DNA from 2 places in the Chryseobacterium nakagawai genome. Region 2 is predicted to be linked to the other one. Evidence: riboswitches for the same ligand, from Rfam matches in the RefSeq annotation. Region 2 holds a riboswitch; the other holds the start of a gene.
The links. Region 2 has a riboswitch for thiamine pyrophosphate ahead of thiM (hydroxyethylthiazole kinase). Riboswitches for the same ligand answer to the same signal wherever they lie in the genome.

Region 1: another riboswitch for thiamine pyrophosphate. It lies ahead of thiS (sulfur carrier protein ThiS); the one in region 2 lies ahead of thiM (hydroxyethylthiazole kinase).

The regions. Positions count from the first base shown of each region.
Region 1 covers NZ_LR134386.1:5,459,496-5,475,707, forward strand. Annotated here, with positions in the region: gene EL260_RS24700 (aconitate hydratase) at 1-1,612, shown strand, start outside; gene EL260_RS24705 (TonB-dependent receptor domain-containing protein) at 2,148-4,367, shown strand; gene EL260_RS24710 (HesA/MoeB/ThiF family protein) at 4,558-5,268, opposite strand; gene thiH (2-iminoacetate synthase ThiH) at 5,291-6,409, opposite strand; gene EL260_RS24720 (thiazole synthase) at 6,421-7,197, opposite strand; gene EL260_RS24725 (thiamine phosphate synthase) at 7,190-7,810, opposite strand; gene EL260_RS24730 (thiamine phosphate synthase) at 7,976-8,563, opposite strand; gene thiC (phosphomethylpyrimidine synthase ThiC) at 8,560-10,371, opposite strand; gene thiS (sulfur carrier protein ThiS) at 10,396-10,602, opposite strand; TPP riboswitch at 10,660-10,755, opposite strand; gene EL260_RS24745 (hypothetical protein) at 10,861-11,703, opposite strand; gene EL260_RS24750 (RluA family pseudouridine synthase) at 11,718-12,395, opposite strand; gene EL260_RS24755 (hypothetical protein) at 12,401-12,724, opposite strand; gene panB (3-methyl-2-oxobutanoate hydroxymethyltransferase) at 12,734-13,549, opposite strand; gene EL260_RS24765 (Crp/Fnr family transcriptional regulator) at 13,613-14,326, opposite strand; gene EL260_RS24770 (heavy metal translocating P-type ATPase) at 14,416-16,212, shown strand, end outside.
Region 2 covers NZ_LR134386.1:1,269,184-1,285,395, reverse strand. Annotated here, with positions in the region: gene EL260_RS05835 (succinate CoA transferase) at 1-240, shown strand, start outside; gene EL260_RS05830 (acetyl-CoA hydrolase/transferase family protein) at 460-1,734, shown strand; gene EL260_RS05825 (hypothetical protein) at 1,873-2,655, shown strand; gene hppD (4-hydroxyphenylpyruvate dioxygenase) at 2,902-4,032, shown strand; gene EL260_RS05815 (hypothetical protein) at 4,106-4,567, shown strand; gene fahA (fumarylacetoacetase) at 4,624-5,871, shown strand; gene EL260_RS05805 (GxxExxY protein) at 5,999-6,310, shown strand; gene EL260_RS05800 (flavin reductase family protein) at 6,389-7,210, shown strand; gene EL260_RS05795 (hypothetical protein) at 7,225-7,830, shown strand; gene EL260_RS05790 (hypothetical protein) at 7,925-8,440, opposite strand; gene EL260_RS05785 (alpha/beta hydrolase family protein) at 8,535-9,377, opposite strand; gene EL260_RS05780 (HipA family kinase) at 9,478-10,251, shown strand; gene EL260_RS05775 (DUF3037 domain-containing protein) at 10,238-10,621, shown strand; gene EL260_RS05770 (alpha/beta hydrolase) at 10,643-11,683, shown strand; gene EL260_RS05765 (carbon starvation CstA family protein) at 11,868-13,709, shown strand; TPP riboswitch at 13,769-13,861, shown strand; gene thiM (hydroxyethylthiazole kinase) at 13,922-14,719, shown strand; gene thiE (thiamine phosphate synthase) at 14,716-15,351, shown strand; gene thiD (bifunctional hydroxymethylpyrimidine kinase/phosphomethylpyrimidine kinase) at 15,348-16,172, shown strand; gene tenA (thiaminase II) at 16,169-16,212, shown strand, end outside.

The sequences.
Region 1 (16,212 bases), 1.4 Mb from region 2:
AGCAGGAATTCTTACTGTAAAAGGAGGTACAGGATGTATTGTAGAATACTTCGGTGAAGGGGCAGAATCTCTTTCAGCAACAGGTAAAGGTACTATCTGTAATATGGGTGCTGAAATTGGAGCTACGACTTCCACTTTTGGATATGATGATTCCATGAGAAGATACCTTGCTGCTACAGGAAGACAGGATGTAGTAGACGCAGCTGATAAAATTGCTGAACACTTAACGGGTGATGCAGAAGTATATGCTAACCCGGAACAATATTTCGATCAATTAATTGAAATAAACCTTTCTGAGCTGACTCCACACTTAAACGGACCTTTCACACCGGACTTAGCGACTCCAGTTGCTGAATTCAGAGCTAAAGCTGAGGCTAACGGTTGGCCATTGGAAGTGGAATGGGCTCTTATTGGTTCTTGTACCAACTCTTCGTATGAAGATTTATCAAGAGCTGCTTCTATTGTAGAAGATGCAGTATCTAAAGGAGTAAAGCCTAAAGCTATCTTAGGAATTAACCCAGGTTCTGAGCAGGTGAAATTTACAGCGGAAAGAGACGGATTTTTAGATTCTTTCAGAAAATTTGAAAATGCAAGAATCTTTACGAATGCTTGTGGACCATGTATCGGACAATGGGATAGAGAAGGTGCAGAAAAAGGAGAGAAAAACTCCATTATTCACTCTTTCAATAGAAACTTTGCGAAAAGGGCTGATGGTAACCCCAATACCCACGCATTTGTAGCTTCTCCTGAAATGGTTGCTGCTGTTGCGATCTCAGGTAGATTAGATTTCAACCCAATTACAGATACTTTAACAAATGAAGCTGGTGAGCAGGTAAAACTTGACGAGCCTAAAGGTTTCGAACTTCCTGAAAAAGGATTTGCTGTAGATGACAATGGATATCAAGCTCCATCAGAAGACGGTTCAAGTGTTGTCGTTAATGTAAGCCCTACTTCAGACAGACTTCAATTATTAGAGGAGTTCCCCGCTTGGGATGGTAAAAACATCACAGGAGCTAAAGTATTAATCAAAGCATTCGGAAAATGTACCACTGACCACATTTCTATGGCTGGACCATGGTTGAAATACAGAGGTCACCTTGATAATATTTCCAATAACATGTTAATTGGTGCTGTAAATGCATACAATATGGAAACCAACCACGTTAAAAATGAATTAACGGGTGAATATGGTGAAGTTCCAGCTGTACAAAGAGCTTACAAAGCTGCAGGTGTTCCAACTATTGTTGTAGGAGACCAAAATTACGGTGAAGGGTCTTCAAGAGAGCACGCTGCTATGGAGCCTAGACACCTTGGTGTAAAGGCGGTACTGGTAAAATCATTTGCGAGAATCCACGAAACTAACCTTAAAAAACAAGGGATGTTAGGGATCACTTTTGCTAATGAGGCTGATTATGACAAGATTCAGGAAGATGACACTGTTAATTTCTTAGATCTTGACCAGTTTGCTCCAGGAAAGCAATTAACACTAGAGTTCGTTCACAAAGACGGAACAAAAGATATCATTATGGCTAACCATACTTATAACGATCAACAGATTGATTGGTTCAAAGCTGGTTCTGCCCTAAACTTGATTAAACAACAAGAGAAATAAGAATTAATTGTTAGATCGATTAATAAAAAGACGGCTTCTATTGAAGTCGTCTTTTTTTGATTTATTTCTTTAAAATAATGACATAAACATTCATAATACAAAAGTTATAAAATTCAATAGGAGCGGACTTTAGTCCACTTTCATCATCAATAAAAATCCCATTGGCTTTAAGTCCAAAAAAACCTGCTCAATCTCAGAAATCTGCGCGATTTTTTTAATCTCACACAGGTTTTACTGATTACGCAAATCCTGAGTGATTGGATACTTCTAAACCTTATAGGTTTTAGAAACCTATAAGGTTTGAATTACTACCCTATTCTATTTTAATCTCTCTAACAGATTGGTTTTATAATAGCTATCCCCTATTGGAATTTTCTGCTCTGGCAGTACCCATTTTTTGATTCCATTACTTTTAATTTTAACAAGAATAATGATAAACGGCATGAATATCAGATTCTAAAAATCAATAAAATTCTCTAACGATCTGTAACAAATTTTCTTTTTAAGCGTCTAACCGGATAGTAGTAAAAACAATATGAAAAAAACTCTATTCTCTCTATTGCTGGTAAGTTCGGTACTTGCTTTTGCACAGGAAAAAGATAACAATAAAGAAAAACAAATTGACGGCATTGTTATCACCAAAACTAAAAAAGCCGTTGAACAAAAGGCTGACCGTACAATTTTCGATTTTTCTGAACAGCCTCAGCTTAATAACGGGAATGTTCTGGAAGGAATTAAAAAGCTTCCAGGACTTGTAGCTACAGATATTGCCGGAATGATGTACCAGGGGAAATTTCTGGAGACTTATCTTAATGGGAGACCTCTTAATATTACTTCTAATGAGCTGAATTCCTTTCTAGAAGGGATGCCCGCTAATTCTATTGATAGAATTGAAATAATCACGCAACCCGGTGCAGAATTTCCAGCTACTTCAGGAGGTGCAATCTTAAACATTATTACGAATAAAAATGCGAACAAGTATTTAACCGCAACTTATTCAGGAAATTACACATTTACAAGCTATGATAAGTTCAGAAGCAGAACCAGTAATTCAATCAATTTAAATGCAAGAAATAAGCTTTTCGGATGGCAGCTGAATGTGGGACAGAACTACCGTGAAAGTATGTTGAATTCTAATCAAGATAATCTGTTAGGAAGTAATACAGATAGAATTGGCCGTGGTTATTTTGCAAAATCAGCATTAACATTTGATCTTGGACAGGACAGGCTATTATTGAATTATGATATTTACCACAACAATAATGACAACTACACTTTAAGCGACGGTGAAGGTGCCAAAAAAATAGAAGACAAGACAAAACCTAATGGATTTTATTACAGAGATTTTATTTTTGACGCTTCAGATGCCTCTAATACCAATAGCCTAAGACAGGAAGCCGTTGTAACCTATCAGAAACGTTTTAATGACAAGTCTCAGAAGTTAGATTTTCAATTTGGATATACAAAGTCTAACAGCAGGTTTGACCAGGATAATATTTTCAGAAAAGGAAAATATAGTGATAATGAACCCATTGATATTATTGGAGGTAACATCCTTAACAACAAATCTGACATGAGAATTGCTACTTTTAAAGTGGATTATTCTCAGCCAATTAAAATTCTTGATGGGGGAAAGGTAAGTTTCGGAGGGTTGTATGAAAAACAAAACTTTGATACTAAAAGTAAAGGCCTGACAAATCTAGATTATCAAAGACAAACGGCATCTACATATTTAGAGTTTCAGGCAAAATTTAAAAAGTTTGATGTTACCTTAGGATCCCGCGCAGAAAATTATGATATTTCCGGAATAACCCGGGCAATTGACAGTACCGGGGTGGTTGTTGAAAAGGATCTTCTTCCGTTTAATAAATTTAAACTGTTTCCTAATGCCAGCATCCAGTATAACCTAATGAGCCAGGTTTCTATTGCTGCCAACTACAACAAAAAGATCAGTTTACCAAGTATTTCTGCACTTAACCCAAACAATACAACATTCCAAGGACCCAATACTCAGGTGAACGGAAATCCTAACCTACAGCCAACCATTTTTGATAACTACGAAATAAAGATTTCTGCTTTTGATTACGCATTTATAGGATATAGTGTGAGTTCGGCTCAGAATCAGATAGCTCAAATCATCAAAAGGGATGGAAAAAATTTATTTAATGAACAGATTAATATTTCCAACATGAAGATTCACAACTTCAATGTAGGGCTCCCTATCCCGTTTATGTTATTTAGTAAATCTCTTAGTGAGGTGATGAAGTTTAATTTTAATCCTGATAAAATTAACTTTATGTACGTGTATGCCGGATATCAAAAGCATGAAATAGATAATCTGAATAATAAAGGTTTTTGGATTTTTAATGTTTCAACCCAGTTGATCTTGCCAAAAGATATAAAATTAACGGCTAATTACAGTTATCTGACTCCCAAGGCAGGATATTTCTATTTTACAGCAGAAAAACCGTTTAATAACAACGTAGATATTACACTTACTAAAAAGTTCATGAATAATCGTCTCACCCTTTCTGTTTTTGCCAATGACATTTTCAATGGTCAGGTAATGCAGGTTCGTTCTAATCCACCATCAGGAGAAACTGCTACACTAAGGACCAAATATGATTCAAGAAACTTTGGATTATCTATCAATTATAAAATTCCAACGAGAAACAAATTAGCAAAAGAGGATCCCAATATCCTGAACCAAACCAAAAAAGAGGATAATGGCGGTGTTATGCAACAAGGACAGTAATAGATTTAAATGATATAATAAACGAAAATGGGACAGTAATAGGATTATTGTCTCATTTTTATTTCTATTGATTATAATAAAGAAGTTGTATCTCATGCAGATTTTTCTTCATCAGTATAAAGATATTATCCAACAGAATCTGTGACATCTGCGTAATCTTCGAGAAACAAAAATGCCCTTAGAGCATTATCTAAAAATCTAACGTTTGAAACCTCCAGTTCAGTGTATCAATTAATGTTAACTGATTTAGATTTACAGGAAGATTGGTAATTATTTTCAAGGCTTTAAGCGCCATCATACTTCCGATGATTCCTGGCAAGGCACCTAAGACTCCAAGACTGTCACAATCTCGCATCTCTTCGTCAAAAGGAGGTTCAGGAAAGAGGTCCCTTAAATTTTTGCTTCCTTTATAGTTGAATACGGCAACCTGCCCGGAAAATCCTAAGATACTTCCGTACACCAATGTTTTCTCCAATGCTACACAGGTATCATTTACCAGATATCTTGTTGAGAAATTGTCTGATCCATCTACAATAATATCGTATTGGGAAAGAATTTGTGAAGCATTGACTGCATCAATCTTTTGTTCAATTCCTATTACTTTTACCTGATGATTAAGGGTATTCACAAATTTCTCAGCACTTTTGATTTTCAATGTTCCTATTTCATTTTCATTATGAATGATCTGGCGGTTCAGATTGTGAAGTTCCACTGTATCAAAATCTGCCAATCCTAAAGTTCCCACTCCTGCGGCTGCCAGATATTGAATTACAGGACTCCCCAACCCTCCGGCACCTATAACCAGAACCTTTGCATTTATTATTTTCTTTTGTCCTTCCAATCCTATTTCATCAATAAAGATTTGGCGACTGTATCTTTTAAAAATATCTTCGCTTTGCATATTAAACAATCATCATTGAAATTTAAACTCCACTGTAAACGGAATCCCAATCCTTCATCACCGGATCATACCCTGATCGTCTAATCATATTTTTGATCTCCTCCATACTTCTTTCATCACTGGTTTCAAACTGCTCCAATGATTCTTTATCTACAGCATATCCGCCCGGATTTGTTTTTGAACCTGCACTCATGGTGGTGGCACCCAGTGCTACAATATGATTTCTGAAAGTTTCGTTTTCTCTGGTGGAAATGGATATTTCAAGATCTTCATTCCAGATTCTGTAGGCACAGATCAGTTGTAGCAAATCCTTATCTTCCATAACAAAATTAGGTTCAATAATTCCTTCTGCCGGCCTCAATCGCGGAAATGATACTGAAAACTTACTTTTCCAGTACTGTTTCTGCAGGTAATCGATGTGAAGAGCATTAAAGAAACTGTCTACACGCCAATCTTCCAGCCCAAGTAAAACCCCTAGCCCCATTTTATGAATTCCGGCTCGGCCAATTCTGTCGGGAGTATCTAAACGAAAATGGAAATTGGATTTTTTACCTTTCGGGTGATATTCTTTATATACCTCCTGATGGTAAGTCTCTTGGTACACCAATACGGAATGTACGCCTTCCTCATGAAGAAGTCTATATTCATTTTCCTCCAAAGGCTGTACTTCAATAGAAATATTGGAAAAATGGGGTTTCAGTAGACGAACGGCATTCTGAAAATAAGGAACACCTACTATTTTATTGGCTTCCCCACTCACCAGAAGAACATGATTCACTCTCATCGACTTTAAAACCGAAGATTCAATCATCAGCTCTGTATTAGAAAGTGTTTTTCTCTTGAGATTGTTATCCAGACTGAATCCGCAGTACGTACAGATATTCTGACATTCGTTGCTCAGATACAACGGAGCATACAACTGAATGGTCTTCCCAAAACGTTTCTGAGTAAGAGCTCTTGTCATAGTAGCCATAAGTTCCAACTCTTGTGAAGCTGCCGGTGAAAGCAGGTTCAGAAAGTCATCCAATGTTTTATGTCTTTTCTGGAGACTGTTTCGAACCTCGAAGATTGTTACTTTTTCAAGTCTGCCTTTTATCTCATCCCATTGGTACTCCTCGAAAACCTCCTTAAAACTATTCATTATTCTGATTTTTATTCAAACAAAAACGAAGTTAATGGGCTTGATGCTTCAGCATGATTTGCTATTGCTCCCAATCCTGATTCAAAAGCTCTTCTTCCGGCAATCACCCCTTCTTTAAAAGCTATGGCCATGTTCACCGGATTTCTTGCCACTGCAATGGCTGTATTCACAAGAACAGCATCTGCCCCCATTTCCATTGCTTTTGCGGCTTCCGATGGAGCGCCTATTCCCGCATCTACCACCACAGGAACCTTGCTTTGGCTGATGATAATTTCTAAAAAATCTAATGTTCTCAATCCTTTATTCGTTCCAATAGGTGCTCCCAAAGGCATTACTACGGCTGTTCCCGCATCTTCAAGACGTTTACATAAAACAGGGTCAGCATGAATGTAAGGCATCACCACAAAACCTAATTTTGCCAATTCTTCGGTTGCATAAAGTGTTTCAATAGGATCCGGCAATAAATATTTCGGATCCGGATGAATTTCCAGCTTTACCCAGTTCGTTTCTAAAGCTTCTCTGGCTAATTGTGCTGCTAAAACGGCTTCTTTTGCTGTTCTGGCTCCTGAAGTATTGGGCAAAAGATGAACATTTGTGCCTTTTAATGAGCCCAGAAGCTCATCTTCTTGTGATTGGGCATCAATTCTCTTTAAAGCCATCGTAACCATATTGGATTCTGATGCCACCACAGAGGCTGCCATATCTTCAAGACTTCCGAATTTTCCTGTTCCTAAAAATAATCTCGATTCAAAAGTTCTGTCTGCTATTATTAATTTTTGATTATGCATATATCATTGCTTTTTTAAATTCATTAACGAGAGCCGGTTCATTCGTAATCTGACCAGAAACCGCTACTCCATAAATTCCGATCTTTTGTAATTGTTGAATGTCTTTGAGATGAACTCCTCCAATGGCAAATATCTTGGGAATCACAATCGATTTTTCACCAAGCTGGTCTATAATTTCCTGATAACCTTCAAATCCAAGAATAGGGCTGAGCTTTTCTTTTGTAGAAGTGAATCTTAATGGGCCCAAACCAATATAATCACATGATTCATTCATTCTTTGAAGGACATCTGAAATGGTATTGGCTGTTCCACCAATGATCTTATTTTCACCCAGAACTAGTCTCGCTTTCTGAATAGAACCATCATCTAACCCTAAATGAACCCCATCCGCATCTATTGTCTTCACCAGCTGTACATGATCATTGATAATGCAAATTGATTGATATTCTGAACAAAGTTGCTTTGAAGTTTCACAAAGGTCTATTAATTCATTTTCAGGTGCATTTTTCCAACGGATTTGCACCCATTTTATCCCGTTATCTAAAGCTTTACGAATATTCTGCTCCTGCTCCTGCTTTGTATATCCTTGTGATATGTATTGTAATTTTTCCATATTGACTATGAATGTCTTCCCAATAAAGAGGGATTGCTTTTTAAAAATTGTTCGGTATATAATTCTCATTTTTTACAGGCTGTTTCCAGAATTTCATCTTTTGCAAACTCTCCTGCAATGGCTGAGGATAAGCCTCATACTGAAGCAGGCTTTGATAGTAGATAATTACAAAAGGACCTTGTCCCTGCATTTTCTAAAAACATGTATAGGTTCATCACTCTCCCAAATTGCGCCTAATAAAGCCACACCATTCACTCCAAGATCGAAGACTTCCTGAATACGATGAGAATCAATTCCTCCCAAAGCAATCAGTTTTACATCCGGATTATTTCTTTGTTTTAAACTTTCAATAACTGTTGAATCAATTCCATATCCTTTTTTGGAAATACTGGGAAAGAATGGACTTATGAAAGCATATTCCCATTCTTTTTCCAGAGTATTATAAGTAGTGATCTCATGAACAGAAGTTGAAATTGTATTACCATTCATAAAAGGTTTGTATCTTCTTACTTTTCGGTCTTCTTCTCTAAAGTGTAATCTTGAAATTCCATAGTTTTTTCCAAGCTCATAATGATTATGCAGTACTAATTGAGCATAAAATGAAGGATCAATACTATCAATAAATTCAGTCATTTCTTGTGGGCTGGTCCAAGGTTTCCTGATATGAAGCAAATCAAGCCCATCATGAAACATTTGATTGATAATCTCTGATTCATTCGGAACTATGGTTTCAGGAGTGATGACGAGAATCATATATAAATTTCTTTTCCTTTTTCAATAAACTCTTGTGATTTGTCAAACATTCCTTTCTCTGCAGATTCACGAATTTCCTGTGTGATTTTCATAGAGCAGAATTTTGGCCCGCACATCGAACAGAAATGGGCAATTTTAGCTCCATCAGCAGGAAGCGTTTCGTCATGATAGGCTCTGGCGGTATCCGGATCTAACGAAAGGTTGAACTGATCTTCCCATCTGAATTCGAATCTCGCTTTACTTAATGCGTTGTCTCTGTATTGCGATCCCGGATGTCCTTTTGCCAAATCCGCAGCATGGGCTGCTAATTTGTAAGTAATTACCCCTACTTTTACATCGTCTTTATTCGGAAGACCTAAATGTTCTTTCGGGGTTACATAGCAAAGCATTGCACATCCAAACCATCCGATCATTGCTGCTCCAATTCCTGAAGTGATATGATCATAGCCTGGTGCAATATCTGTAGTTAGGGGACCTAAAGTATAGAAAGGTGCTTCATCACATACTTCCAATTGTTTCTCCATGTTTTCTTTGATCATGTGCATCGGAACGTGCCCAGGGCCTTCAATCATCACCTGTACGTTGTGCTTCCAGGCAATTTTTGTTAGTTCGCCTAATGTTTCCAACTCTGCAAACTGAGCCGCATCATTGGCATCAGCAATAGATCCAGGACGTAAACCGTCTCCTAATGAAAAAGCTACATCATACTTCTTCATGATCTCGCAAATCTCTTCAAAATGAGTGTATAAAAAGTTTTCCTTGTGATGATACAAACACCATTTTGCCATAATTGAACCTCCTCTGGAAACAATTCCCGTTACTCTGTTTGCTGTCAGGTGAATATATCTTAATAAAACTCCGGCATGGATGGTAAAATAAGACACGCCCTGCTCTGCTTGTTCTATCAAGGTATCTTTAAAAACTTCCCAGGTTAAATCTTCAGGTACTCCTTTTACCTTTTCTAGCGCTTGATAAATCGGAACAGTACCAATTGGAACCGGACTGTTTCTGATAATCCATTCTCGGGTTTCATGAATATTCTTTCCTGTAGAAAGATCCATAATGGTATCTGCACCCCATCGGCAAGCCCATACTGCTTTTTCCACTTCTTCATCAATACTTGACGAAACCGCACTGTTTCCAATATTCGCATTGATTTTTACCAAAAAGTTTCGTCCGATAATCATCGGCTCACTTTCCGGGTGATTGATATTATTCGGGATAATAGCTCTTCCTGCAGCAATTTCATCCCTTACAAACTCTGGAGTAATTTTGCTTTTTGGAGTATTCGCTCCAAAGCTGTTTCCGATATGCTGACAAGCCATTTCTTTTGGAACCGTTGCAAGCTGTTCTATTCTTTGGTTTTCTCTGATCGCAATGTATTCCATTTCAGGAGTAATAATTCCCTGTTTTGCATAATAAAGTTGAGTAAGTTCCTTACCATCCTGAACAACCTTAGGTTTATGATCGTAAGAAAAGCGCAATTCATCAAGTTTTGGATCTGCCAGACGGGCTTTCCCATATTCAGATGTAATTCCTTCCAGAATCGTAACATCTTCTCTGTCCAGAATCCATTGCTCTCTTATTCTTGGAAGTCCCTTTTGAATATCGATTACACTATTTTCATCGGTATAGGGACCGGAAGTATCATAAATGGTTACCGGAGCATTTTCTTCAAAATTTCCATTGCTAAGCTTAGTGGGGCTAAGCTTTATTTCACGCATTGCTACGCTGATAGGATGAATTTTTCCTTCAACATAAATTTTCTTTGAGTTCGGAAATGGCGAACATGTAATTGAATGAGCCATAAATATTGGTATTAAATATGAGAATTATCCGCCCTGAGTGGCAGTAATGATTAAAATTGAATCTTGATTGTTAAGAGGAGTCTCCGCCCAGGCTGACAGCGGAACAATACGGTTGTTGAGTGCTACGGCAATACCCTTCTTTTTTCCAGGTAATTCCATAGCCAATAATGCTTCCAGGTTTTCAGGAAGTACATCAAATGTTTTTCGGGTGTGGTTGATTATAAGTTCCATTCCTAATAATTTAAATATACTTTAGGAATGGCCATTATTGTACAATAGAATGTACAGCAAAAGTCATCTACTTTTCCCTACGCTGGTATAATCCAGATCAGGTTCAAAGGGTAAAGTCTCAGTCTGTAAAAACAGACACCCCTAAAGTGTGGGACGAAGTTAGCTATTTTTTCAGAATGGGCAAAATCAAATTTTCAGGAAACAAAAAATCCATCTCAACTTTGGAGATGGATCTTATTAATATTTATTCAAAATGCTTTAATAGAAAAGCTTTAACCTGCCATTGGTATTATATTGATTAGTCCAATTTGATTGATTCAGAAAAAATTCGGAGCTATAAGGTTGATATTCTTTTGAAATTCTTCTCTGAGGATTATTTTTTGATAATGAAAAGTAGAAATAATCTTCAAAAATTCCCAAATTCTTAAATGGATTTTGTGCAGAATCAAAATTATCAAATGTAATTTCGTTCGTAATGTATGCATCAACATTATTATGCTTTTGAGTTTTAGTTGCCTTTTCTAAATTTCCTGAATTATTATAAATAAACTTTTCTACGTACGTCAAAATATAATCTTGTGGGTCAGTTGGATCGTATGGAACGTTAGGATATTGAGTTAAAATCTCAATTAGCTTTCCTGAAGCGTCATAAGTATAGGTCAAATACTTATCCATATATGAATTATTAACCTCTGGAATAACTAATTTAATAACTCTACCTTGATTATCAAATTCAAACCTTCTTTCCTTCAATTGAACATTGAAACTAGGGTCAGAGCTATAGTTTTTCATAATTGCTGTATTTCCTGTATACGTTATCATTGTATACACTGATTTTGAATAAGCATAAGAAAAACCCGTGCTTCCAGAAAGTTCCAACTTTCCTCCTACTTTTTTACTAACTCTTCCCTGAGAATCATATTCGAAAATATAATTTTGTTCCAATTCATTAAACACAGGTGATAAAACAGGATAATTCCACGAGATTTTGCTTGTATTTTCAGTAACCGTCTGTTGTGAATTATCAATAGGCATTTCATCATTGTCTGAACAAGATGCCATAACCAGCAATGTGGCTAATAAAAGTGATTTGAATTTCATGTTATAGTTTATGGTTATTCTTCACAAGCCCTCCAAACAGCATCATTCTGCGGAACAGGAGCTATAATTTCTATTTCTTCTTTGGTTACAGGATGAATAAATTCCAATTTCCTTGCATGAAGATTAATTCCTCCATCCGGATTGGAACGCGGAGAACCATATTTTAAGTCTCCTTTGATTGGAATGCCTGTCTTAGATAGCTGAGCTCTTATCTGATGGTGCCTTCCCGTTTCAAGATCTATTTCAAGAAGCAGATAATTATCCAAAGTCTTTATAACATTATAGGCCAGGATAGCTTCCTTAGCTCCTTCTGTAACTTTTGGAAAAACAATCGCCTTATTATTCTTCTCATTCTTCTTTAAATAATGAACGAGTCTTTGGCTTTGTGGAATTATCTCTTTTCCCACTACGGCCCAATAAGTCTTTTTAACTTCACGATTCTTCACCATTTGAGTAAGACGGGAAAGCGCTTTTGAAGTTTTAGCATAAATGACCAAACCTGAAGTAGGGCGGTCTATACGATGAACCAAGCCGAGAAAAACATTTCCCGGCTTAGCATCTCTTATTTTTATAAAATTCTTAATAGATTCCAATAGTGATTCATCACCAGTCTTGTCACCTTGTACAAGCTGACCAACTTTTTTGTTCACTACCAGAAGGTGGTTGTCTTCATATACAATCTGCTCCTTCATTAAATCTATCTGTTACGGTTTCTATTTGACATTGAAAGAATAATCCCTGCTAAAAGGCCAATTGTTTTAAGCCCTGAAATCATTGGACTTTCAGGCAGTAAAGCTCCAACTACACAAACTCCTGCTGCTGCATACATCGCATACATAAAGTTTTTATTGGTCAGCATTGGTGCCTGAATAAAGAAACTGGCTCCTATCAGAATATAGAAGACTTTTCTGGACAATAAATGATTGATGTCAGGTGAAAATAAATTGAACCAGCCAATGGCTAAGCAGATCAATGCTGCAATAGATAGGATTCCCTGAATAGATTGTTGTTGATTTTGCATGAATTAATTTTAATAACTTTCGTTTTGGTTAGGGAACTCTATGCTCTTCACATCTTTTACATATTGAGACACTGCTCCAGTAATTTCTGTGTAAAGATCAAGATATCTTCTTAAAAATTTTGGACTGAACCCTTTATTCATTCCTACCATATCATGATACACTAAAACCTGACCATCACAGTCTGCTCCTGCACCAATTCCTATTGTAGGAATAGAAATACTCTCAGTAACTTTTTTAGCTAATTCTGCAGGAATTTTTTCCAATACAACAGAGAAGCATCCCAATTCTTCTAAAAGCTGTGCATCAGCAATCAGCTTTTCAGCTTCTGCCTCTTCTTTTGCTCTTACTTTATACGTTCCGAATTTATAAATAGACTGTGGAGTTAATCCTAAGTGTCCCATTACAGGAATTCCGGCATTGATTATTTTCTTAATAGATTTTGAAATCTCTTTTCCGCCTTCAATTTTCACGGCATGCGCGCCTCCTTCTTTCATCATTCTTACTGCAGACTCTAATGCTTTTTCAGGATTACTCTGATACGTTCCGAATGGTAGATCTGCTACCACCAAAGCTCTGTCGGTTCCTCTTACCACACTTTGAGCATGGTAGATCATTTGGTCTAATGTAATAGGTAGCGTAGTTTCAAAACCCGCCATTACATTCGCTGCAGAGTCTCCAATCAAAATAGCATCTACTCCACCTGCATCTACCATCTTTGCCGTGGTAAAATCATAAGCAGTAAGCATTGTTATTTTTTCCTTGTCGAATTTCATTTTGCGCAAGGTTTCAGTCGTAACTTTTTTAATTTCAGAGTGAACAGACATAATTTATCTATTTTTTAAAAGTTAAAAAGTCGGCCATTCAGCCGACTTAAGTTTTTATGATTTTTATAAAACTACGTGACCGAGTTTCATGAGTTTATCGTGATTTAGAATCTTGATGTTTCGTCCGTCAACTTCTATCAGGCTATCCTGTTTGAATTCTGAGATCAAACGGATGGCGCTTTCTGTAGCCGTACCAATAATGTTGGCAATTTCTTCTCTTGTTAATGAAATTTTGATAAATCCTTCAGGATCTACTCCTAATTTCTGTTCCAAAAGCAGCAATATTTCAGCCAGCCTTTCTCTTACCGTTTTCTGGGCAAGGAACGTAATGGTATTGGAAGATTCTCCTAATTCGTAAGAAATTTTTTGAAGCATTACGAAAGACAATTGCGGATCTACCTCTAGAAGATACATAAAGATATCTGCTGGTAAGAAAACACACTCAATGTCTGTCATGGCTTCTGCTTTAGCTTGGAAGTTTTCCCCGCAAAGCAAAGAACGATAGCCGATAATATCCCCTTCTTTAATAAATCTTAAAATCTGATCTTTCCCAAATGCACCTGATTTTGAAAGTTTAGCGGCCCCATTTTCAAGTACAAACACCCCTTTTGGAGTCTCTCCATCTTCAAAAATAGTATCGTGTTTCTGAAAACTCAATCTTTTTTTACCGTTAATATATTTTTCAAAATCTGCGCTAGAAAGTCTTTCCTTAAAAGATTTATCATTAAAAACTCTGGCGAACCTCTCTTCAATGGCTATCTGTTGTTCCTGCGGCATTTTATATGATATTTATCACAAAAATAGAACTTTTTAACTCGATAAACAAAAAAAATTGTTATAATTTTGTAGTTCAATATTTTAGGGAGGTGAGCGAGAACTGTTTTCATTGTGGTCAAGGTATAGAAAAAGAGAGAATTTTGTTTGATGAAAAGACTTTCTGTTGCAATGGCTGTAAGTCTGTTTATGAAATTCTGAATATAAATAATTTAAGTAATTTCTATGAACTTAATAAAGGGGCAGGAATTCGTCCGGGTGATGAAAATTCTACCCAGTTCGATTATTTAGATACTCCGGAAATTTTTGAAAAAGTTACCGATTTCTCTGAAGGAAACACCAGTCTTGTCACATTCAAGATTCCTGTAATTCACTGTTCCTCTTGCATCTGGTTACTGGAAAGCCTTCATACCCTGAATCCTTATATTAAATATTCTCAGGTTAACTTCACAAGAAAGACCTTACAGATCTCATTCAACCATAACGATCTAAAATTAAGCGAACTTGCTAATTTCCTAACCAATTTAGGATATAAACCCGTTATCAGCCTTGAAACTGCTGAGAAAAATGTTGACCATCTTGACAAATCACTTCTTATAAAGTTTGCGATTGCAGGTTTTGCTTTCGGAAACGGGATGTTTTTAGCATTCCCAGAATATGTGGGTGGGGAAGACTACTGGATGGAACATTACAAAGGTCTTTTCAGGGTTCTGATGTTCTTATTAGCCTGCCCCGTTGTATTTTATTCCGCTTCAGATTATTACAAATCCGCTTGGTACGGATTAAAAAATAAAATTGTCAACATTGACGTTCCTATTGTATTAGGGATATTTGTTCTTTTCGGAAGAAGTATTTACGAAGTAGCAACAGATTACGGTCCCGGATATTTTGACACCCTTTGCGGACTTCTGTTCTTTATGCTGATGGGGAAACTGTTCCAAAAAAGAACCTATAGTGCTCTTTCTTATGACAGAGATTACAAATCATTCTACCCTATTGCTGTAACCAAGGTAGACTTTGAAGGAAAACAGGAAAACATTCTCCTTTCCGAAATAAAAGTTGGAGACAGAATATTAGTTAGAAACCAGGAAATCATCCCGGTAGACGCCATCCTTATCAACGGAGAAGGAAACATTGACAACAGTTTTATCACAGGAGAAAGTGAAAGTATCAGCAAACAACCGGGAGACAAAATTTTTGCTGGTGGAAAACAGATAGGATCATCTCTGGAACTGGAGGTGATTAAGGATGTTGATCAGAGTTATCTTACTCAGCTCTGGAATAAAGAGGCCTTCAAGAAACACGAAACGGGTCTTGATACTCTAACCAACAATATCAGTAAATACTTTACATTCATCATCTTAGGAATTGCTCTTATTTCTGGAATTTACTGGGCATTCATCGATTTAGAGAAAATGTTCCAGGTTGTTTCAGCAATTCTCATCATTGCTTGTCCTTGTGCGCTTGCACTATCTGCACCCTTCACTTTCGGACACATTATGAGAATTTTAGGTCGAAATAAATTTTATGTAAAAGACACACTAACGATTGAAAAAATCGCCAAATTAGATACTATTGTTTTTGATAAAACCGGAACCATCACTCACAGAAAAAGATCAAACATTAAGTTTGAAGGTTCTGAAATCAGCGAATTTGACCAACTGAATATCAAAACATTATTAAAGAACTCCAACCACCCTCTTTCTAAATCACTTTATGAATTCATTGAAGTGAATGATGATTATTTCCCCGTGGAAGACTTCCAGGAAATCTCAGGAAAAGGGTACTTGGCAAACGTAAGAGGAAATCTTTATAAAATCGGCTCTGCCCGTTATAACAATCAAGAGCCTAAAAACCTAGAAACCGCTGTTTATATCAGCAAAAATGAT
Region 2 (16,212 bases):
CTGGTTACTGATGTAGGACTGGCTGATTTAAGAGGATTAGCCCCAAGAGAAAGAGCTCAGAAAATTATTGACAACTGTGTTCATCCTGATTACAGAGAAGAACTTCAATCTTATTTTGACAGAGCTTGTGAACGTGGAGGACACACGCCTCATCTTCTGGAAGAAGCCTTCAGCTGGCATTTACGTTTCTCAGAAACCGGAAGTATGAAGCAGACTATAGCAGCCGAAGTTTCCAATTAAGAATTTTATATTTCAATTGAACCTTATAAAAGGACCAGATGTTATTCATTTGGTCCTTTATTTTTTATTAAATTTATAAGATTCATTAATATGATAAAAGTCTTTTAATCTCCTTTACAAGATTTGAAATAAATAGGGATATAAAGATTATCTTTGAGAGAGGTTAGGCATTTATGAAATAGAAATTAGTCAGGAATTTTATAATAAAAAAGATAAAATATGAATAATTACATCAGCGCAGAAGAAGCGATATATACGATAAAAAGCGGTAACCGTGTATTTTTCCACGGCAGCGCATGTACTCCCAATTATCTGATTGATGAACTGGCAAGACAAGCTCACAGGTTAGACAAGGTAGAAATGGTTTCTATTACCCAACAAGGAAATATAGAAATTGCAAAACCTGAGTATAAAGACAAATTCTTTGTCAATTCCTTATTCGTATCTACGCCGGTTCGTGATGCTGTAAATTCAGACAGAGGAGACTTTGTTCCTGTATTTTTAAGTGAAATTCCCATTTTATTCAGAAAGAATATACTCCCGCTGGATGTGGCTTTGGTAACCGTTTCGCCACCAGACAGGCATGGTTTCTGTACATTGGGAACATCTGTAGACATTGCAAGAGCTGCTGTAGATACTGCGAAAATTATTGTTGCATTGGTTAATCCAAGAATGCCCAGAACTCATGGAGACGGAATGATTCACATCAGCAGAATCCATAAACTCGTTTGGCATGAAGAAGAACTTCACACCGTGGATTATAGTTCAAAAGTTGGTCCTGAAGAAATGCTGGTAGGGAAAAATGTAGCGGAACTTATTGAAGACCGTTCCACCCTACAAATGGGTATAGGAACTATTCCTGATGCTGTTTTACAATGTTTGCATAGCCATAAGGATCTTGGTATTCATACCGAAATGTTAAGTGATGGTGTGATAGACCTTATTCAGAACGATGTAATCAATAATAAATATAAAGGCTACAACGACAATAAAACCATTACCAGCTTCTGTTTTGGAACCAGAAAATTGTATGATTATGTGGATGACAACACTGTTTTTGCTTTCAGAGATGTGAGTGAGGTCAACTTCCCGATCAATATCATGAAGAATAAAAAACTGGTAGCCATCAACTCTGCCATTGAAATTGACCTTACCGGACAGGTATGCGCAGACTCTATCGGAACATTGCAATATAGTGGTATTGGTGGTCAAATGGACTTTATGCGTGGTGCTGCCTTAAGCGAAGATGGAAAACCTATCATTGCCATCACTGCAAGAACAAAAAAAGGAATTTCAAGGATTGTTCCTTTTCTGAAACAAGGGGCAGGTGTAGTCACCACAAGAGGTCACATCCATTACGTTGTTACAGAATATGGCACCGCTTATCTGTATGGGAAAAACCTTCGCCAGAGAGCGCAGGAGCTGATTAGCATTGCCCATCCTGATGATAGAGAAATGCTTGAAAGAGCTGCTTTTGAAAGGTTTAAACACTGATAATCAATTAATAATATATTTTAACTTCAATTTTTATTTAGAGTTTTAAAAAATATCTTTAACTTATACCAATAAAACATAAAAAAGCCTTAATATTTTGGCAATGTTTTTGATAAAAATCTTTTTAAAACAAGGAAATTGAAGACTATATATAATTCGATACGAGAAGAAGTGGTAAAGCATTCGAAGGTAAGGAATTCTGTTTTGGGGAATGTGAATGAATGGAAGAGAAGCCATTATATTATTCTTTCCGAAATCATTAAAGATGAGCTATCTGAAGCTGAAGAACTTAAAGGAGGTAAAAAATTCGAAATCGGGAGCACGATCTCACACGTTACGCTGCAGCGTTTTTTTGAAAATGATTACCAGGACAAAACCCACAGTGATTTAAGATTCTTAAAAACACTGGATAAAATATGTATTTTTCTGGGCTATAAAGACCTTAATGATTATATCCTTTTCATCAGGCATAAGAAAAAGGATGAGAACGAAACTGATGACCTATCCTTCATGACCAGGTTTATATATGATTATTGTGCTCAAGCTTTTGAATTCTGTAAACAATTTCCCGATCATAATATTGAACTTTTTAAAGATTTGGTATTTGATGATTCTCCATTTCTGGAAAGAGTTTCACAATTCAGTAAAGAGCTTTGCGACAAAGACTTTCAGTTGGTAACAAAAAACAACCGTTCCAACTATGAAGTTTTTGATATTCATATGGTTACAGATGAACCGGATAAAAAAATCCTGGAATCCCAGGAATTCTGGAATCTGCTGTTTAAAGTTGGCGAAACCGGAGAAGAACATTTTGTAAACCAACTCAGTACACAAATTTATTTTTTCAAGAAAATAGATAATACCTGGAAGATCTGGGACAATTATAATCCGGATGCCGGAATGCTTAACAGAAAGATATAAACGATATCAAATAAGAAAGCCGCAGAGATAATCTGCGGCTTTCATGTTCGAAATATTTTTTTCTCACTTGTTTTTTGTTCTACAAATGTACTTAGCTTATTTCGAACTTAAGAAACTTAAATATACTTAAGTGAACACTTCTTATACTTTATGTTAAATATATTCAATGAATCAGCCGTAATATTTTCGCTATATCCAAGAATTTTGTAATTTGCATACCAATAAAATAAAAGTAAAAGAGAAAATATGTCAACACTTACATTTGCCGAGAAGATTGCTCAAGCAGAGAATTTCTTACCGATTAACGGTACAGATTATATTGAGTTTTATGTAGGAAATGCAAAACAGGCTGCCCATTATTACAAAACCGCTTTCGGTTTTCAGTCTGTAGCATATGCGGGTCCTGAAACAGGAGTAAGAGACCGCGCATCTTATGTGCTTCAACAGGGAAAAATCAGATTAGTACTTACTACAGGGCTTACCTCTGAATCTCCTATCAGCGAACACGTAAAAAAACATGGTGACGGAGTAAAAATTTTGGCACTTTGGGTAGATGATGCATATGCAGCTTTCGAAGAAACAACTAAAAGAGGAGGAAAACCTTATTTAGAGCCTGTAACTTTAACTGATGAGCATGGTGAAGTAAGAATGTCCGGTATCTATACGTACGGAGAAACTGTTCACATGTTTGTGGAAAGAAAAAATTACAATGGAGCTTTCATGCCTGGGTATGAAAAATGGGAAAGTAACTACCAACCTGAAGAAGCTGGCTTATTGTACGTAGACCACTGTGTAGGAAACGTAGACTGGAACAGAATGATCCCTACTGTGGAATGGTATGAAAAAGTAATGGGATTTGTGAATATCCTTTCTTTTGATGACAAACAGATCAACACAGAATATTCTGCATTGATGTCTAAAGTAATGTCAAATGGAAATGGATTTGCAAAATTCCCGATCAACGAACCTGCAGAAGGTAAAAAGAAATCTCAGGTAGAAGAATATCTTGATTTCTACGAGGGAGAAGGAGTACAACACATTGCTGTTGCTACCAAAGACATTATTCATACGGTAACTGAACTTAAAAAACGTGGTGTAGAGTTTCTTTCTGCTCCACCAGAGGCCTATTATGATATGGTTCCTCAAAGAGTAGGTCATATTGATGAAGATCTTAAGAAACTTCAAGACTTAGGTATACTTATTGATCATGATGAAGAAGGATATCTGTTACAGATTTTTACTAAGCCTGTAGAAGACCGTCCTACTCTATTCTTCGAAATCATTGAAAGACATGGTGCACAGAGTTTTGGTGCCGGAAATTTCAAAGCATTGTTCGAAGCATTAGAAAGAGAACAGGAGAGAAGAGGAAATCTTTAATTTTACAACCAGAAATAGTAAGTTTTGTCAGGATGCAAAGTTCTGACAAAACTTTTTTATAAAACACAGCATAATGAGAAAACTTTTAATTGGAATTTTATTCTTTGGAACCTTAGGTGTAAAAGCACAATATGGATCACTGAATGCAATTCTGGACAGACTTGAAGCAAGAAGAGGTATCAATCAAAATCTTGAAAAGGTAGATATCAACAACAAAAAGTTTGTTTTCATTAAAGATGAGGCAGACCACACAGAAAGAGATTTTATTGTTATTAAAGGAAGTAATGCAACCTATGTAGAGGTTTTTGATGATAAATCTACGGGAGAAAGCAGTTCTAATGTCTTTACCGGTGATATTATCCGAAAAAAGAACATCGTTTCTTTACGAGCGGATATGCTTGAGGGCAAAAAGGTCCCGATGCCTGTCACAAAAACACTTTTGCTTACCCAACAGGACAATATTCTCTATCTTATTGATATCAATACCAGAGACCGATGGATTGATGAAGCCTCTTACTCAAAAAAGGCAAAATAAACATCTTGGGGAAAGTTTCTCGGGATGATATTTTAATCTAACTAAAATCTAAACTTATGAAATCATTTGTAGACTATTCCTCAAATTCGGATTTTTCTATATATAATATTCCTTTTGGAGTAGCAGTATTCAATAAAGAATATATCGGATGCTGTACAAGAATCGGAGATCAGGTTATTGATCTTGCTACCCTTTATGATCTTGGCTATTTTGAAGACATTGAAGGATTGGACGACAATGTTTTTGAAGCCTACACCATCAACGAATTTATCGAATTGGGTAAACCTGTTACCAATGCTGTTCGTACAAAGATTCAGGCATTATTACAGGAAGGTTCGGCATTGTCAAAAGATCAGAAAACAATTGAAGAGGCATTCTATGATCTTGATAAAGTAAAAATGATGATGCCGGTTCATATTCCAAACTATACAGACTTCTACAGCAGCATTGAACATGCTACCAACGTAGGAAAAATGTTCCGTGACCCTGCCAATGCCTTACTCCCTAACTGGAAACATTTACCGGTAGGTTACCACGGAAGAGCTTCTTCTATTGTTGTTTCCGGAACAGAAATTAACCGTCCTAAAGGTCAGACAAAACCAGCTGATGCAGATAAACCTGTTTTTGGGCCTTGCAAACAATTGGATTTTGAATTGGAAATGGCTTTCATCATCAACAAAAATACGGAGATGGGAGAAAGTATTTCTACTAAAGATGCTGAAGATGCGATCTTCGGAATGGTGGTATTTAACGACTGGTCTGCGAGAGACATCCAAGCATGGGAATATGTTCCACTAGGGCCATTCCTTGCGAAAAACTTTGGTTCATCTATTTCTCCATGGGTAGTTACCCTTGAAGCTTTGGAACCATTCAGAACCGCCTCTCCTACACAGGATCCTGAAGTTTTAGATTATTTAAAATTTGAAGGAGACAAAAACTACGATATCAACCTTGAAGTTTATATCCAGCCTGAAAATGGGGAACAAAATCTGATCTGCGAAAGTAACTACAAGCATATGTACTGGAACATGACCCAACAATTGGCTCACCATACCGTAAATGGATGTAATGTAGAAGTTGGCGATATGTATGCAAGTGGAACAATTTCAGGAAGTGATCCAAAATCTTTCGGTTCTATGCTTGAATTAACGTGGAGAGGTCAAAATCCTTTATCATTAAGCAATGGTGAAGAAAGAAAATTCATTGAAGATCGTGATACCGTTACCATGAAGGCATGGGCTGAGAAAGATGGTGTGAGAGTAGGTTTCGGTGAAGTTTCCGGTAAAATTATCCCAACACATTAATTAATTTAACCACAAAAGTCACAAAAGGATTTATGATTACAGAGTCATATTTAACTGATTTGACCTATAAAATAAACGGCGCCTTCATAGAGTTCACAAAATTCTAGGCGCTGGTTTGTTAGAAAGTGTGTATCATAAATGCCTGGAAGAAGAATTAAGATTAAGAAATATTAGTTTTAAATCTGAACTGAAGGTTCCTGTAAATTATAAAGGAAAAGAAATAGATTGTGATTTCTTTTGCGATTTTTTAGTTGAAGATTTAATTGTTATTGAGCTCAAATCAGTTGTTCAATTAAATGATATTCATAGGGCTCAGCTTTTAAATTACATCAACTTAATGAAGAAACCTAAAGGCATCTTAGTTGATTTTAATGTAAAAAATCTTTATCATGACGGACAGGAAACCTTTGTAAATAAATACTACGACATGCTTTTTTGATCTTTAAAGATCAAAGCTATTTACTTAAAAACTTTTGTAACTTTTGTGGTTTTATCATTTTTATAGTTAACTAAAAATATGAAAACAGTAACCCCCTCTGAGATAACTGCCGTACAGCTTCAGACCATCATGCAAACCGCCGTTTCACCTCGTCCTATTGCATTGGCTTCTACGGTGGATGGAGACGGCAATCATAACTTATCTCCATTCAGTTTTTTCAATATGTTCAGTACGGTTCCTCCAATTCTGATCTTTTCACCATCGAGGAGAGTACGTGACAATACTACAAAACATACGCTTGAAAATGTATTAGAAGTACCGGAAGTTGTTATTGGAACAGTAAACTTTCCAATCGTACAGCAGATTTCTTTGGCCTCTACGGAGTATGAAACAGGAGTCAATGAATTTGTAAAGTCTGGTCTTACGATGAAAGACGCTGACCTGATACAACCCAAACTGATTGAAGAATGCCCTGTGAACTTTGAATGTAAAGTCTTAGAAATAAAACATTTAGGAAACCAAGGAGGATCAGGAAATCTTGTAATCTGTGAGGTTCAGAAGATTCATATCAGGGAAGAATACCTGAATGAAGCAGGAAATTTAGATCAGCAAAAACTGGATATGGTCGCCCGTTTAGGGAGCAACTGGTATTCCAGAAGTAATGAAAACAGCCTTTTTGAAGTTCCTAAACCTTTGGTAACAAAAGGAATTGGCTTTGATCTTTTGCCGGATGCTATCAAATACAGTAAAGTATTTACAGGAAATGATTTGGGAATGCTGGCGAACGTTGAAGTTTTACCTTCCGGAGAATATTATTCTGATGAAAATATTCATGAAGATGCCCAAAAGCTATTGTTGGAAAGCAACATTGAAGAAGCCTGGAAGATTTTAATTAAATAATCTGAATACAAATCATGAAAAAATATGCTTTCTTCTTTTTTTTATCAATCGCTTTACAATCATGTGTTTATTGCCCTATTAAAAAAGATTACGGGATTTACAGTAAATCATTGGTGTTTTCAAAAGACAAAAAATGGTTGATTAACAACATCAAAACGGGTGTAGACTCGCACCACAGAGAAATGATGAGTAAAGAAGCAATGCAGCTATTTCAAGATTTAAGTAATGGGAATGCTTTTGATTTAAAAATGGCCAAAGCTGAACATATAATTCAAAACAGTATTCCGTTTGAGCCTGAAGTGGAAGATCTTGAGACCTTGAAAAACAGTTCTGATTTTAATTTTCTGGTTAACATTTATACCATGAAGCTTCGTAGCTCTCTAGACCGTTCCATTGGTGAACTGGATGACTATAAGAAAAATGAAACCTTTGCGATGATGGATGTTTATGATATTAAAACCATGAAAAAAATATATTCATTGAAAGCGTCTTCCGAAGTTTCACTGGAAAAAGGTGAAAAGGCAACCATTTTTACTCCGACAAGTGAAATGATGACGATGAAAAACTTCAGAAGCCTTTTAAAGTCAATAAAAAAGAATGCGGTAAAAACCGAACAATAATTCAATAAAAAAGGAGTGAAAATTTCACTCCTTTTTTATTGAAAAGCAATATTTATTTTAATATTATATGATTCCTGCAACGAATACCAAATAATTATTTAGTATTCAATGTTTTTGAAACGGTAATTTTTCCCTTTTCTGCAAACTCAGTTATTTTACCGTTTTTATCAATGGAAACATTTAGGTTATCATTTTTGGAATCATAGTAAACGGAAGTAGCATATCCAGGGCAATCATGCTGTTTACATCCATGAAGTTTATAGATTCCACCTTCAGATACAATAGGACTTTCTACGTCGAAATTTTTTATCATTTCATCATAATCTTTTCCTACCAATTTTTTCAATCTTTCAGTCAGGCCTTTGTCTTCAAATAATTTGACATCATGAGGATACTTTCCATCATTTTTGGTAATAATTTCAACTGGAACTGCTGCTGAAGAAGCAGTAGCCGTTACTGAATCCATCTTTGCACTAACAGTAGAATCTTTTGGCATTACGGTAGCCAGCGTATCTGTACTTACAGAAGATTGAGTGTTGGTTTCTTTTTTACAGGAAATAACAGTTCCTAATAACAACAGCGCTAATGCGCTCGTAATCGTTTTTTTCATAATAAAATTTAGTATAGTGGTAATTTATTACAACGTGATTCTAATAGATTTATTTTAAATCACTTACATTTTGAGCACTGTTTCTGAAGACTTCTTATTTTAGATTTTTAACTAAAAAATCAATACACTTTTCTGTTACAATGTTCAGATCTTCCGGCAACGTAGAGTCTGTCCAGGGTTCTTTAGCTCCAAAGGTATGATTTCCATTCTCAATAAGAAAAAGTTCTGAATTCGGGTTAAGAATATGAAGATGCTCCGCGTGCTTTACGTCTACGGCTTCATCCTGCGTCCCATGGATAATCAGCATATAAGCTTTAGCCATTTCTGCAGCCCGTTCTACATCAAAACGGTGTATATTCTGCTCATAATCTTCATAAAACTGATAGTAATGAGGCATTTCTTGTTGAGTACGTCCATTCAAAGCATAATAAACACCTTCTTTCTTCCATTTTTCAAAAAAATCACCTGTGGGAAAACGATCCAAGGTATCTACGCTGGCCAGAGTAATCAATCCGTTGATTCTTTCATCCTCAAAAGTCTTAATAATGGAAATCCCTCCTCCTCTGCTGTGCCCCACCAGGATAATCTTTTCAGGATTTACATGCGGATCCAGGATAAAATGGTCAATAACAACCCCTAAATCAGACAATTCTTTGGTATAATTATTATTTCCAAAGGCTTCAAGATCGCCAAAATGATGAGGGTCATCTACAGTGGTTCCATTGTGAGAAAAATTAAACTTTACAAAGAAAAAACCTTCTCCTGCAAGTTTCTCTCCCATTAAATCCCATGCTCCCCAATCTTTATAGCCTTTATACCCATGAACAAAAATGACCAAAGGCTGTTTTTCTTGAGTATCACTATAAAAAGCATCAGCAAGAAACCCTTTTGTTTCTTTATTTTCTAAATAAATATTCTTTTCCCTAATCAGATTCATAAAACAACAGGTTTTAATTCAATATTCTCAATATTTAAAACTCTAATTTAATTTGAAATTTATGAAAAAAATTATTAAAAAATAACCTTATTTTTGCTACATGCAGAATTTAAGAACAGTAACGGTAATGCGTTACATTCTGCCATTGAGAGAGGGAGGCTCCCTTCCCGCTTTGGCAGAAGCTGATGATGACTTTAAGTATGTCTTAAAGTTCCGTGGCGCGGGCCATGGAGTTAAAATGCTGATCTCAGAATTTATAGGCGGAAAGATTACAGAAGCGTTGGGTCTAAAGATTCCTGAATTGGTTTTTGTTAATCTTGATGCAGATTTCGGAAGAACAGAAGCCGATGAGGAAATACAGGATCTGCTAAAATTCTCAGAGGGTTTAAATCTCGGGTTGCATTACCTTTCCGGTTCCATCACCTATGATCCGGGAGTGAGTGTAGATCCGCTTCTGGCCTCAAAAATAGTATGGTTAGATGCCTTTATTACCAATATTGACCGTACATTTAAGAATGCCAATATGCTGATGTGGAATAAAGAGCTTTGGATCATTGATAACGGTGCTTCATTTTATTTCCATCATTCATGGCAGAATTTTGATGCAGCGGCTAAAACTCCGTTCAAATATGTGAAAGATCATGTTCTTCTTCCAAAGGCTAAAATGCTGGATGAAGCAGATAAGTTTGCGCATGAAGTACTGAACGAAACTCTTTTCAGGGATATTGTGAATGCTATTCCTGAAGATTGGCTGCACTGGAACGATGCGGATGAAACTCCCGAAGAGATTCGTGAAATTTATTTTCAGTTTCTGACAACCCGATTAGAAAATTCTCAAATCTTTGTAAACGAAGCCAAAAATGCAAGAGGATAAAATATACGAATATGCGGTAATACGCTTGGTACCAAAAGTTGAGAGAGAAGAATTTTTCAATATCGGATTGGTCATGTTTTCTAAAAGGGAAAAGTTCATCCGCGTGGAATTCTATTTATGTCCTGATAAATTCAAGCTGATGCACAGCAAACTGGACTATGATGATATCACCCAAAACCTGGAGAGCTTTCAGAAAATTGCCAATGGAGATAAGGATGGCGGACCTATTGCTCAGTTTGATATTCCTGAACGATTCCGTTGGCTTACTGCTGTAAGAAGCGCTGTTGTACAAACTTCAAGACCTCATCCTGGAAAATCTAAGGATCTAAATACCACTTTTGGTAAACTTTTTGAGGAGTTAGTAAAGTAAGATTCCCTCAAAAAAAATAATATGAAATCATTTAACTCCATATCAATAAACAGGTTTTTTATAAGCCTGTTTTTTATTGTGTTCTTAAGCTCTACCCAAATCGTCTTCTCCCAGACATTTTCTCAGTCCCCTGAAAAAGTTAAACGGGCAAAAAGTACACTTCTCCCAGAAATAGCAACAATTTCTGAGAATATTGTTTATAAAACTGGTAAAAAAGGAGATTCTTTAGCTCTGGATTTATACACTCCAAAGAATATTCCCGGTAAACTTCCGGTACTCATCTATGTTCACGGAGGTGGATGGATAGAAGGCAGTAAAGCCGTTTATGCTGACAATTATCTTGAAACAACGATTGCCAAACTGATGGAAAAGCAATATGCCGTGATCAGTATCAATTATACCCTTCTGAATGATAGCACCCACTTTCCTCTTCCTTTGGAAGATACCAAGGATGCGGTACGATGGGTAAGAAAGAATGCTGAAAAATATAACTTCGACACCAATAATATTGGTCTATTCGGAGCCTCAGCTGGAGCACACCTTTCTCTCGTAGCTGCTTATACTCCAGATGACATGTTCAAAGGAAGTCCTGACCTTTCACCTTATTCAGCAAGAGTAAATTATGTAGTTGACCATTACGGACCTGTTGATCTGAACAAACTTTTTCATACCAAACTGGGAATAATTCCGGTAGCCATGATTGGAATGGTTTCAAAAAAGATTGTTAATTTACAGCAAGGCTTGGTAAAAGGAATCTCAGGATATGATTTAACAAAAGATCAGGATAGAGCCATCGATTATCTAAAAACTATATCTCCTGCAACCTATACAGAAACGGGAGTTCCGACTTTAATTGTTCAGGGGAATAAAGATAAAATAGTTCCTCTAAGTCAATCTAAAAAATTACACAGAAGACTTAAACGCGCAAAAGTAGAAACTTCTTTAATTATCATTGATAATGGAGTTCATAGTTTTTCTACAACAGATAAAGCAGCTCTTGATACAATGACAGATCAAACGGTAGACTTTATCGTTTCTCAAAAAAATAAAACTATACATTAGATTTACCAAAATAACCAGAACCCCCGCTATTACAAATACGATCAAAAATAAAAGGACAAATCTGCTAGATTGATATACATATCATCTGTTTTTATTAAAAAAATAATTACCTTGGCTAATATTTGATTCATTTTCAATAAAAAAGCCAATACTTTAAATTATTCACTTAAAAAAACTAAAGGACATGGATTTCCTGAACAATATCAATGCGCTTACTCTTATTTTTACATCGGTACTTATTTTTGCTATAGCCTATAGGTTTTATGGTATTTTCATTGCCAACAAAGTACTTAAACTTAATGATCATCACACCACTCCCGCAGTAGAATTTGCAGATGGAAAAGATTATGTAGCAACGAATAAAAATGTACTTTTCGGACACCATTTTGCTGCTATTGCTGCCGCTGGACCTCTTGTGGGACCTGTTTTGGCTGCTCAATTCGGGTATTTGCCCGGCGCTCTTTGGATTTTAATTGGGTGTGTATTGGGCGGAGGAGTGCATGACATGGTTGTTTTATTTGCTTCAGTTCGGCATAAGGGACAAAGCCTTGCTACCATTGCTTCGAAAGAAATTGGTAAAACAACCGGAACAGTAGCCGGTTTTGCCATTTTATTCATATTAATTCTCACATTGGCAGGATTGTCACTTGCCTGTATTAATGCGATGCACGAAGCCTCATGGTCATTATTTACCGTAATCATTACAATGCCTATTGCCATCATCATGGGGCTGATTATGCGTTATAAAAAAAATAGTGTTCTTTTTGCCAGTATTCTGGGAGGAATCCTATTAATTGCCGGAATTATCGGTGGGCATAGTCTTATGCAGAATCCTACCCTGAATAATTTATTTTCATGGGATATTAAAACCATTTCTATTGCTATACCTCTTTATGGTTTCCTGGCATCAGTATTGCCGGTCTGGCTGCTTTTAGTTCCGAGAGATTATCTTTCAACTTATCTTAAAATCGGGACGATCATTATGCTAGCCATTGGCGTTATTGTCATCCATCCTACTGTACAGATGCCAGCTATTACAGCATTTGTAAATGGTGGTGGCCCTGTCATTGGAGGTCCTGTACTTCCCTTTATTTTTATTGTGATTGCCTGTGGAGCAATTTCAGGATTTCATGCAGTGATCGCTACCGGAACAACTCCTAAAATGCTCAACAAAGAAAGAGAAATTCTTTTCGTGGGATATGGTGCCATGCTGGTAGAAGGTTTTGTTGCACTCATGGCTTTGATTGCTGCCTGCACCCTGATGCCTGGCGACTATTTCGCCATCAATACCCCAAAAGAGGCCTATGATTCATTCCTGGCAACGCATCCTTCATTACATGGAGTAGACATCGATTATTATTCTCAAAAAATAGGTATTGACCTTTATGGGAGAACAGGCGGTGCCGTATCTCTGGCAGTAGGAATGGCTCATATTTTTAACAAAATTCCTTATATGGATCAACTGACCGCCTACTGGTATAATTTTGCCATTATGTTTGAAGCTGTATTTATTCTTACCGCCATTGATGCAGGGACCAGAGTGGGACGCTTTTTCTTACAGGAGATGTTGGGATCTGTTATTCCGAAATTTAATGATAAAAACTGGGGTCCCGGAATTATAATCAGCAGCTTACTATTTACTTTCGCTTGGGGATATCTGGTGTATACCGGAAATGTAAGTAGTATCTGGCCGTTGTTTGGTATCAGCAACCAGCTACTGGCCGCCTGTGGACTTATTGTATGTACCACAATGCTCATTAGAATGAATAGAGGTAAATATGCACTCTGTTCAGCGATTCCCGGTGTTTTTATGGCAATCATAACTTTCTGGGCTGGATATATTCAGGTAGCTAGCATTTATATTCCTAAAAAGCAGTATCTATTGGCTGCTTTAGCTGTAACGGCAATGATACTGATGCTGATTGTTTTCATAGGAGCTTTCCGAAAATGGTACCAGCTTCTTCAGATCAATACAACCGAGATTGATTATTACGGTGAACCGGTGAAAGAGCTGGTAGAGAGATAATATGCTTTCTCCAAAATCTGTTAAAGGTTTTTGCTTCCTCTGATAATTTTTATACATTTGTTTTGCTTTAGGGGTATTCTGAAAAGAATTGAGAGAGTCCCTTTGAACCTGATACGGCTTACACCGACGTAGGGAAAAGCAAAATGACATGATACTTTATGTCTTTTGTTTCGGATTTTTTCCTAAAGCTATTTTTATTTTTAATGATAACAATGGAAAAAAATCTTTGGCAACAAGTTCAGCTTGTAAGACAAAAGTCTCCTCTTGTTCATAATATTACCAATTATGTAGTAATGAACAATACAGCCAATGCTCTTTTGGCTGCAGGAGCTTCTCCGATTATGGCACACGCCCACTCTGAAATCAAAGAAATGATCAATATAGCCCATTCGGTGGTTATTAATATTGGTACCCTTGATGAATACTGGGCAGAATCTATGCTTATAGCTGCTGAAGTGGCAAATACACATCATAAACCATGGGTACTGGATCCGGTAGGGGCAGGAGCCACCTCTTTTCGTGATCAGACATTGCATCAGCTGTTACAGTTTCATCCAACAGTGATCAGAGGTAATGCTTCTGAGATTATTGCTCTTGCCCAAATCAATAAAACAGCTACTAAAGGAGTAGACAGTACAGCAGAAAGTAATGACGCTGTTGAAGCAGCACACATTCTGGTTAACCAATACAACGCTATTGTATGTATTTCGGGTGAAACGGATATTATCCTGAACCAAAATCAATCTATACAAATCAAAAACGGACATGCTCTCATGACCAAAGTAACGGGTCTGGGATGTTCTGCAACAGCATTAATCGGAGCATTTATAGGTGTTACGGAAGATACAATATCTGGAACTACCGCTGCAATGTCATTATTGGGAATAGCAGGCGAAATGGCTGTTCGTGAAAGTAAAGGCCCAGGCAGTCTTCAAGTCAACTTGATTGATAAACTCTACAACATTACAGAAGAAGAATTTAACGGTCATTTAAAAATTGAAAGATCATGAGTATAAATACTTTCCCTTACTCATTATACCTGGTAATTTCTGAAGCAGATTGTATGGGAAAAAACTTCCTGGAAGTTGCTCAACAGTCCATATTAGGAGGTGTGGATATTATACAGCTTCGTGAAAAAAATGACAACAATGAAATATTCCTTCAAAAAGCCAGACAGCTTATTGAAATTACAGATAAATATGGTATTCCTCTTATCATCAACGATAATATTACTGTTACTGAAAAAGTAAATTCGGCAGGAATACACGTTGGCAACAGTGATGCAACTCCTCGGGATCTAAGGCAGCGGCCTTTGATCGGGAATAAAATGATTGGTTATTCTATAGAACACCTGACTCAGCTTGGCAACGAACAAACTGCAGTAGCCGACTATCTGGGAATAAGCCCTGTTTTTAAAACAAAAACCAAAACAGATACTATTATAGAATGGGGATTGGAAGGAATTACTCAAATCAGGCAACTTACAGAAAAACCTTTGGTCGCAATAGGCAATATTCATCTGAAAAATGCAAGAGCAGTAATTAATGCCGGAGCAGATTGTCTTGCAGTAGTTTCCGCAATATGCAGTGCTGCTGATCCTCAAAAAGCAGCGTATGAATTAAAAAATGAAATTGTAAAATGAAAAAATACAAATATCCTTCCGTATTAACTATTGCAGGTTTCGACGGAAGCGGCGGTGCTGGTATTCAGGCTGATATTAAAACAACTTCTGCTCTAGGTTGCTTTTCCACATCTGTATTAACAGCCTTGCCTGTACAAAATACGCAGGGAGTAAGAAAAATATATCCTATTCCCGTAGAGGCAGTTGCTGACCAGATCAAAGCCATTTTGGATGACATTGTTCCCGATGCAATAAAAATTGGAATGGTTCATACGCCTCAACTGGTAGAAACCATTGTTTCCACATTAGCAGAATATCCTAAAATACCTATTGTCTTTGACCCTGTAATGGTTGCCACCAGCGGACATCGTTTAATTGAAGAAGAAACCATCACAGCACTCACTGAAATGCTTTTCCCCATTGCTGATGTTATCACTCCCAATATGGATGAGGCTGCAATTCTAGCAGATATGAAAGTAGAAACTTTAGAACATTTATACACCGCCGGAAAGAAAATTAAAAAACTGGGGTGTAAAACAATTCTTCTTAAAGGTGGTCATCAGGAAACCTCAACGATTACGTCACTGTTTTATGATGAACATGAGAATTTTCATTCTTTCGAAACAATAAAATTTGACACGAACAATACTCATGGTTCCGGTTGTACACTTTCTTCAGCAATAGCAGCCTATATTGCTCAGGGAAAATCCTTATATAATGCTGTTTCACTGGGACAAGAATATATTTATCAAGCCATAAAAAACGGCATAGATGTGCAAACAGGGCTAGGAAATGGTCCTCTTAATCACTTTTTTAATCCACAAAAACTTATCAAAAAATGAAATGGTCTGAACAAACCTGGAATGCTATAGAAAAACATTA